Regions from separate parts of the Thermaerobacter nagasakiensis genome, predicted to be linked through region 1. Evidence: riboswitches for the same ligand, from Rfam matches in the RefSeq annotation. Region 1 holds a riboswitch; the other holds the start of a gene.
What was found. A riboswitch is a leader RNA that binds a small molecule or an ion and turns the genes downstream of it on or off. The one in region 1 is predicted to bind S-adenosylmethionine.
Positions count from the first base shown of each region.

Region 1 (4,572 bases):
GGGCATGGGCGGCCAGCAGGTCGGCCTGCAGGGCCATCAGGTTCCGGTCCCGGGTGGTGCAGTGCATGATGGCGTCGATGCCGGCGCTGCGGGCCAGCAGGGCACCGGCCCAGGCCGCCATCCGCGGCCGGGCCATGGGGCTGTCGCCCACGTTGACGGCATCGGCTCCGGCCGCCGCCACAGTGCGGGCATCGGCCAGGAACTTGGTGGCCACCGGACCCCGCGGCGGATCCAGCTCGACGCTGATGACGAACCGGCGCCCCAGCTTCTCCCGCAGCGGAGCGGGTCTTCCGGGGCCGGTGGCCCCGCCCGCGCCGCTGGTGGTTGCGCCTGGGAGGGAGCATGCACCGGCAGGCCGGCTCCTGCCCCAAAGGGCAGCGGCGGGCAAGGAGGCGGCCTGCTTGCCGGCGTCAGGATGGCCGGCGTCAGGATGGCCGGCGCCCGGCCCGGCGGGGCCGCTGCCCGGACCCGTCCGGTTCAGAGGGCCGGGGACCGGCAGGGCCGGGGCCGGGCCCTCCGGCTCCGGGTGGACCGCTTGGATGCGGGCGGCCAGAGCTTCCAGGTCCGCAGGCTGCCAGGCGCCGGTTCCACCCACCCAGCCGGGTCCGAGAAGGCGCAGGGCATCCCACGCATCCCACCCGCCGGTGTCCTGGGTGGCCGGCTTGGGCCCGGCCAGCCCACGGGCCCCGGGTGCGGCCCCGCCGTTCAGCCGTCCCAGGGTGACCCACAGCGGGCCGCTCCACCCGGCCCGCCGCACCGCCGCCAGCCAGCGGGCTGCTCGCGCCGGCCCGCCGCCGGTGGCCACACCCAGGGCGTCGGGCCAGCCGGCCGAGTGGAACGCCTCCAGCCAGGGGGAGGGGAGGGCATCCGGCGGCTCCCCCTCCCCCACCAGCAGGACACCCACCGGCAACCGGGCCGCCTCCCGCACGGCCTTCAGGGCGAGGCCGGCCTCCAGGGGGTGGCGGGCTTCGACCCAGAACAGGTCGACGCCCCCTGCCAGCAGCCCGGCCACCTGGCAGCGGTATCCTTCCAGGACGGCCTCCGGCTCGGCACCGCCGCCGGCAGCGGCGGTGGCGGGCAGCGGTCCCAACAACCCCGCCACCAGGCAAGGCCGCCCGGCCAGTTCCCGGGCGGATCGCGCCAGCTTGGCGGCCCAGAGGTTGGTCTCCTCGATCCGCTCCGGGGGCGTGGACGGCAGCCACCAGGGGCTGGCCCAGCGGGTGGCGGTGCGGACCAGGCGGGCCCCGGCCCGGATGGCCGCCAGGTGGACGCCTTCCACCGCGGCGGGTTCGGTGAGGGGCAGGAGGGCGGTGCCCGGAGCCGGTTCTTCCTCCTCCCGGGCCGTGCCCCGGGGCCCCCCGGGCGCCCCGGGGCCAGGCTGGGACGGCGCGGGTCCGCCGCCGGACGGGCTGTCGCCCGCGGGGGAGGGCCGGACCGGGCGGGCGGCCAGGGCCCAGGAGGGGTCGCCATCGGCCAGGGCGGGCAAGACGGGTCCAGGACTCACCACCGGCAGGGTTCGGGGAGCCGGATCCGGGGCGAAGGGCACGAAGGTTCCTCCGCCCCCGCCCCCTGAAACCGGGCGTGCCGGAGGGAGGCCGGCAGGGCCCGCAGGGCCGTTGTCCTCGGGCGGGTGGCCCGCGGCAGGGAAGGCCGCCCGCGGCGGAGCCGCGTCGTCGGGCTGGGAGTCGGCCGTGGCCGGGTGGGCAGGTCGCGGTCCGGCGGCCGGCCGGAAGGGCTGGGTCACCCTGGTCGTCACCTCCAGTTCGCGGCGCCGGCGACAGCGCCCCGGCACGGGGTGCCTGGGCTTCCGCACGGCGCTCGGCGCTGCAGGATGGGGGGGAACGGGCCCTTCCCGGCCCCACCGGCCCCTGGCTCGCCGGGCTCCGGGACCCCTGGGTACCTGGGGTCCCCGGTCCCTTAAGCTCTGGCGGCCAAAGAAGAAGCCCCTTCCGAAGGAGGAAGGGGCTTGGTGATCGCAGCAGGGTCCCCGTCCCCCTTCTCTCATCTCTCGGCTCCCGGAGGGAGCCGCGGGAGTTGGCACCGCACGACCAAGGTCGCCGGTTGCCGCGGCGTCATCGGGCCCGTCCCTCGACCGCTCTGGATAAGAGAGGGGTCGGCCGGCTCGGCCGGCCGCATGCGTTGTCAATGGAGATTAGGGACAGTATAGCCGGGTTCCGCCATCCCGGCAACAGGGCGGAACGCGCGTCCTTCGTTACAATAAGAGACGTGCAACAGGGCACCTGGAACGGTACACTGGCCACCCGGACGGGAGCGTGACCCGGCCGGCGGGCGCGGGATGGGGGAGAGATCCGGTGCACCAGGCGGACGAACACGGCCCGGCCATGGCACGGGCGGCGGCCGCGGGCGCAGGGGCCGAGGCGCCCACCGCCCGCTCCTGGCGCCTGCTGGCCCGGGCCTGGTTCCAGGCCAGCCGCCCCCACCTCAAGCCGGTCACCATCATCCCCGTGCTGGTGGGGATCCTGGTGGCCGGCGGGGAGGGCCACTTCGACCCGTGGCTGGCGCTGCTCACCATGCTGGGCAGCCTGGCCATCCACGCCGGCACCGACATGGCCAACGACTACTTCGACTACATCATGTACGAGGGCGATGCGCCCTTCACCGGCGGCAGCGGCGTGATCCAGGCGGGGTGGCTCAGCCCGGACAGCCTGCGCCGGGGAGCCTGGGCCACCTTCGGCTTCGGCGCTCTGGTGGGCGGCTACCTGGCCGCCCGCACGGGCTGGCCCGCCCTGGCCTTCGGCCTGCTGGGCATCGCCAGCGGACTCTTCTACACGGCTCCGCCCGTCCGCTACGGCTACCGCGGGCTCGGCGAGGTCATGGTGGGACTCAACATGGGCGCGGTGCTGGTGCTGGGTTCGTACTACGTCCAGGCCCGCACCCTTTCCCCGGAGGCGCTGGTGGCCTCCTTGCCCCTGGTGTCCCTGGTGGCCCTGATCCTCTATGCCGAGTCGATCCACGACATCGAAGAAGACCGGGCCACCGGCAAGATGACCGTGGCGGCGCGGCTCGGAGAGACGCGCGCCCTGCGCCTGTACTTCGGGTGGGTGGCGGCCACGGCGGTGCTGATCGTCGCCGGGGTGGCGGCCGGGCGGCTGCCCGCCCTGGTGCTGGTCACGCTGGTGCCCGCGGCCCGCTGCCTGCGGCAGGCCCCGCTCTTCCTGGCCCGACCCTACCGGCACCAGGACCTTTACCGCCTGGGCCGGCTGGCCCTGGGGCTCTACAAGGCGGCGGGGGTCTCGCTGGTGGCGGGATACGGCTGGTGGTGGCTGCGATCGGCCCTGTGGTCCTGACAGGACCGGGGGTTTGCGGGAGCGAGCCGGCCGGCCGGGCCCACCCGCCCGCCATGGGCCGAGCCCATCGCCGGGGCCGCCGGTCTTGAGAGTCCCGGCGACCTGGGTGCAACGGGGTTGCGGACGGCGCAGCCGGCAGCCGGGCGGGGCGAGCCGCCGGGCGAGGCGGGCGCACGGGTGTGGCGGACCCTGCCCGGCCGGGTGGCCTTGAGGAAGGGATCTGGGCCTCGCTCACGAACATCCCTGCTTTGGGTCGCCGGTGAATGAATGTTCACCCAGAGTTCACCGGGGACGCCAGCCGTTGCCGATTCAAGGAACCAGCAATCCGCCGGGTTCGGCGAACTTACGATCCTTAGGATAGAGGGATGACATCCTTGGCCAGGGAAGTGCCCCGTCTTGCGTCCCTCACGGGACCCGTCAGTCGCGATCTGGACCGGCTCCATGCCCGCGCCCGGGACCAGGCCCGGCGCGGGCGGCGGCCTGCCGTGGTGAGCTTCACCGTCGCCGCCGAGGACCTGGACCCCGTCGCGCTGTGGGAGGGCGCCGCCATCCTGACCCACGAGCGGGCGCTCTGGTCGGCTCCGGGCGGCACCATGGCCATGGTCGCGCTGGGGGCGGCAGCCGTCCTGGAATCCGCTCCAGGTCCGGATGCGCCGGCCGGGCCGGAAGCGGCGGGAGCCGGCCCCGGCGCGCCCCTGGCCGCCATCGCCCCAGCCCTGGCTTCCGCCTGGCAGGCCCTGTGCGAGGGTGCGCTCATCGATGCGCCCCACGGCGTGTGGGGAACGGGACCGGTGGTGGTGGGGGGCTTCGCCTTCGACCCCCAGGAGGCGGCGGATTTGCTGTGGGCCGGCTTCCCCGCGGCGCGCTTCGTCCTGCCGGAGCTGCTGGTCACCCGGACAGGCGGCGGGACCTGGCTCACCTTCAACCGGGTGGTGGTCCCCGGGGTGGTGACGGCGGCGGAGAGGGGGGCCGGAACCCCGGATGCCGCAGGCGCGGGTGGCGAGGGAGCCGGGTGGGTTTTCCCCGGGGGCATCCGGCTGCGCGTGCCCGTGGCGGCCACCACCGCCGCCGGCGAGCGCGGTCGCCGCTGGCTCTCGCTGCTGGCCGTCGCTTCCACGGCCGGGCGGGGCCCGGAAAGCGGCGGGACGGACCCCCGAGGGCCTGCCGGTGCCGCGGGCCCTGGCGGGCCGGGCAAGGCGGAGGCCGGGCCAGGCGGCCGGGCCGGTCTTCAACTGGCCGGAGCCGCAGGGCTCGGTGCTGCGCC
Region 1 covers NZ_AP043740.1:1,365,163-1,369,734, forward strand. Annotated here, with positions in the region: gene ACZ5T9_RS05845 (methylenetetrahydrofolate reductase) at 1-1,546, opposite strand, end outside; SAM riboswitch class I at 1,999-2,108, opposite strand; gene menA (1,4-dihydroxy-2-naphthoate octaprenyltransferase) at 2,313-3,308, shown strand; gene ACZ5T9_RS05855 (isochorismate synthase) at 3,674-4,572, shown strand, end outside.

Region 2 (4,572 bases), 1.3 Mb from region 1:
CCCGCGGCGCGCACCGCGCAACCAGGTACCCCCGAACATAATGCCCCCCCATTCACTGCTGCCCGGGCCGGCCCGTTCCCGGCAGCCGCGAACCGGTCGCCCCATCCGTCGATACGGCCGATCCGGCGGAACGTGCCACCAGCCGGGCAGGATGTGTTGCGGATTGTCCCAAACAGTGGTCAAAATTCGGCAATTTCACCCCCGATCCTGCAAACGGGGCGATCAAACTCCTGCCACTGATGGAATCCTTCCCGCGCCATGGTGCCGGCCTTGCCAGCGACGGTACCGGCGTTAACCAGCAGGCAGGGGGCGGCCGCCAGGGTGCTGCCGCCCTTCTCTGGGCCTGCCCGCAGCGGCCAGGGCCCTGTCCGAACGTTGACACACCGGCCGGCTTCTGGTGTGATGAAAAGCGTCAACATGCAGAACGGGTGGAACCAAAACCGGGTGGACGTTGCCCGCGGGCCAACGCACCCGGTCTTTTTTCAACCGGGCTGCGGAGCGCTCCCGTGCCGGGGGCGCCGCGGCCTGGCCCGAAAGGAGGCGGGACTTCATGTGCGGCATCGCCGGCGCCACCGCTCCCCGCGGTGAAGCGGTGGCCCGCATGCTGGAGGCCATGGCCCACCGGGGCCCCGACGACCAGGGACTTTGGGTCGGGCAGCACACCCTGGGCCACCGCCGGCTGTCCATCATCGACCTGGCGGGCGGGCACCAGCCCCTGGCCAGCGAAGACGGCGCGATCCGGGTGGTCTTCAACGGCGAGATCTACAACTACCGCGAGCTGCAGGCCGAACTCGAGAGCCGCGGCCACCGCTTCCGTACCCGCAGCGACACCGAGGTGCTGGTGCACCTCTACGAAGACGAGGGACCGGCCATGGTGCGGCGGCTCTACGGCATGTTCGCCTTCGCCCTCTCCACCCCCGACGGGCTCTTTTTGGCCCGCGACCCCCTGGGGATCAAACCCCTCTATGTGGGCAGGGACCGGGATGGGGCGCTCCTCTTCGCTTCGGAGATGGGGGCCCTGCTGCCCCACGTGGAGACCATCGACGAGTTTCCCCCCGGGCACTACTGGACGGAACGGGACGGGTTCGTCCGGTACTACGAGCTGCCCCCGGTACGGTACGACCTGGAGAGCCCCGAAGCGGCGGTGGAGGAACTCATCGCCCGGCTGCGGCAGGCGGTGCGGCGGCGCCTGGTGGCCGACGTCCCCGTGGGGGTGTTCCTCAGCGGCGGCCTGGACAGCAGCCTGATCGCCGCCCTGGTGGCGGAAGCGCGGGCGGAAACCGGAGAGCCGGTCCATTCCTTCGCCGTGGGCATGGAGGGCAGCGAGGACCTGGAGCGGGCCCGGCTGGTGGCGACCCACCTGGGGACGCTCCACCACGAGTACGTCTTCACCCGCCAGGAACTGCTGGCCCTGCTGCCCACCGTGATCCGGCGCCTGGAGTCCTTCGACCCTGCCCTGGTGCGCAGCGCGGTGCCCACCTACCTGGTGTCGCGGCTGGCGCGCCGGTATGTCAAGGTGGTGCTCTCCGGCGAGGGAGCGGACGAGCTCTTCGGCGGCTACCAGTACCTCAAGCGGCCGGAGATCCGGGCGCGGCTGCAGGACGAGCTGCGGGAGATCACCCTGGCGCTGCACAACACCAACCTGCAGCGGGTCGACCGCATGACCATGGCCCACGGCCTGGAAGGGCGGGTTCCCTTCCTGTCGGTGACCCTGGTCGACCTGGCCTGGCGGATCCCGCCGCGCTGGAAGATCCACGACCGCACCGGGACCGAGAAGTGGATCCTGCGGCAGGCGGCCCGCCGGTTCCTCCCCGCGGCGGTGGTCCAGCGGGAGAAGGCCAAGTTCGCCATGGGCACGGGCGTGGGCCCCACCTTGGAGCGCTTCGCCAACGCCGCCGTCAGCGACCGGGAGCTGGCGGCGGGCCGGGAGCCGTGGCCGGGGCTGGAGCTGGGCAGCAAGGAGGAGCTGCTGTACTTCCGCTGGTTCTGCCAGGCCTTCGGCCACCGGGCCCGGATGGCGGCCCGGCTGGTGGGGCGGAGCCGCAGCCTGAACCCCCACCAGCTCTACGCCCCCGCCTGGCGCGCCCAACCCGGGACGGGGACGGAGATGGCCTGACCTGTTGACAGGCCGGGGCAGGGGTCGCATAATCGGCGTCGTACGGCTGAGCCGGCCGCTGTACCGCAGTACCCGCAGGACGTTCAGCGCGGGACCTTCAACAACCGAATCCGCAACATCTCTTCTTATCCAGAGTGGCGGAGGGACGGGCCCGATGAAGCCACGGCAACCTCCGCGCGGCGGCGCGGCCCCGCCCGCTCCGGCCCGGCACGGCGGCCGGGCGGGTTCCCCGGGGTTCAACGCCGGCGGGTGGTGCCAACTCCCGCAGAACCGCGTCCTGGTGCCGGGACGCCGTTCTGAGAGATAAGAAGGGATGGCACCCTTGGGCCATCCTTTCTGCGTCTCTCAGGAAGGATGGTTTTTTGTTGCCCTTCACCCGGTGCGGGGTGGGGCCACGGGGGTGAGCGCAGTGACGGAAGCAATGCTGGAGGTCCGCAACCTGGTCAAGGTCTACCGCGGCCGCCGCGGCGTGACCACGGCCCTGGACGGCGCCAGCCTGGAGGTGGGCCGGGGCGAGTTCTTCGGCGTCGTCGGCGCCTCGGGGGCCGGCAAGAGCACCCTGGTCAAGTGCATCACCCTGCTGGAGCGGCCCACGGCGGGCTCCATCCGTCTGGGTGGCGTCGAGCTGACCGGGCTGCGCGGCCGGGCCCTGCGGCAGCAACGGCGGCGGATCGGCCTGGTCTTCCAGCACTTTCACCTGCTGTGGTCCCGCACCGCCGCCGGCAACGTGGCGCTGCCCCTGGAGATCGCCGGGGTGCCGCGGGAGCAGATCCGGCGCCGGGTGGCGGAGCTGCTGGACTGGGTGGGACTGGCCGACAAGGCGGGGGCCTACCCCTCCCAGCTGAGCGGAGGCCAGAAGCAGCGGGTGGCCATCGCCCGGGCCCTGGCGACGCAACCGGAACTCCTCTTGTGCGACGAACCCACCTCCGCGCTGGATGCGGCCACCAGCCGCGCGGTGCTGGAGCTGCTGCGGCGGGTTCACCGCGAATTGGGAATCACCGTGCTGCTGATCACCCACCAGCTGGAGCTGGTGGAGGCCGCCTGCCAGCGGGTGGCCGTGATGGACGCCGGGCGAGTGGTGGAAGCCGGGCCCGTGGAACAGGTCTTCCGGAACCCGCGGGCGGCGGCCACCCGGCGGCTGCTGGCCGCCGCCGCTGCCGGCGGTCCGGCCGGAGACCGGGCGGCCCCGGCACCCGGTACCGGGGACGAACCCGGCCCCGGGGCGGCCCCACAGGCCGTTGCCGATCCGGCCCTGGCGGACCGGCAGGCAGCCCCGGCGGCGGCCGCGGGGGCTGCAGTCGCCCGCTGGGCACCCCTGGCCTCCGCCTCGCCCGGCGCACCCGGGCGGAGCGGTGCCGGCGCGGCGCCGGCCACCGGGTCCGGCCCCCTTGCCCCGCAGGCGGCTCGCTCCCTGGCCGGAGGGAGGTGACGGCGGATGGCAGCGGAGCTTTTCAGCGCCCTGCGCGAGTTCGGACCTGACATCGTGACGGCCACGGGCCAGACCCTGTACATGGTGGGACTGGCGATCCTCTTCGCCACCCTGGCCGGGGTTCCCATCGGCACCCTGCTGGTGGTGATGGACCGGGGGCACATCGCCGCTTTTCCGCCCCTGCGGGCGGTGCTGGCGTTCGTCGTCAACACCGGGCGGTCGGTGCCCTTCATCATCCTGCTGATCACCCTGGCCCCCTTCACCCGCCTGCTGGTCGGCACCTCCCTGGGGACGGCGGCGGCCGTGCCGCCCATGGCGGTCGCCGCCACCCCGCTGGTGGCGCGGGTGGTGGAGACGGCCCTGCGGGAGGTCGACCGCGGCACCGTGGATGCCGCCGTGGCCATGGGCGCCAGCCCGTGGCAGGTGGTACGCAAGGTGCTGCTGCCCGAGGCCCTGCCCGCCGTGGTCCTGGGGATCACCATCGCCACCGTCGGGCTCATCGAGTTCTCGGCGGTGGCGGGGGCCGTGGGCGGGGGCGGGCTGGGCGACCTGGCCTTCCGCATGGGCTACCAGCGCTGGGAGGCGGGGGTCCTCTTGGTCTGCGTGGTCCTGCTGGTCGCCCTGGTGCAGGGGGTCCAGTGGGCCGGGGAGACCCTGGCCCGGCGGCTGAACCACCGCTAGCGCCCGGCGCTCCGGGAAGGCGATTTTTGGGGGATGGCTCGCGGGGGGCGGGCCGGTTCGTCCGGGAAGGGACCCTGGTGCGATAGATCGAGAAGGAGGTCGAAGGCCATGGGTGTCCTCTCCCTGGTTTTCCCTGGCCGCCGGTGGACCCGCCGGGCGGCGGTGCTGGTGGCGACCCTGCTGATCGCCGTCCTGGTCGCCGGGTGCGGTGCCGGCGGGGCCGGTTCGTCCGGTGCGCAGGGCGACAACTCGGCCGGTGGCAACGGGTCCGGATCGGGTGGCACGAGCGGTACCGTCACCCTGAAGGTGGGGGCCACGGCGGTGCCCCACGCCGAGATCCTGCGCG
Region 2 covers NZ_AP043740.1:2,665,106-2,669,677, forward strand. Annotated here, with positions in the region: gene ACZ5T9_RS11260 (branched-chain amino acid ABC transporter substrate-binding protein) at 1-39, opposite strand, end outside; gene asnB (asparagine synthase B) at 551-2,116, shown strand; SAM riboswitch class I at 2,239-2,426, shown strand; gene ACZ5T9_RS11270 (methionine ABC transporter ATP-binding protein) at 2,526-3,545, shown strand; gene ACZ5T9_RS11275 (methionine ABC transporter permease) at 3,552-4,226, shown strand; gene ACZ5T9_RS11280 (MetQ/NlpA family ABC transporter substrate-binding protein) at 4,335-4,572, shown strand, end outside.
Region 2: another riboswitch for S-adenosylmethionine. It lies ahead of ACZ5T9_RS11270 (methionine ABC transporter ATP-binding protein); the one in region 1 lies ahead of ACZ5T9_RS05845 (methylenetetrahydrofolate reductase).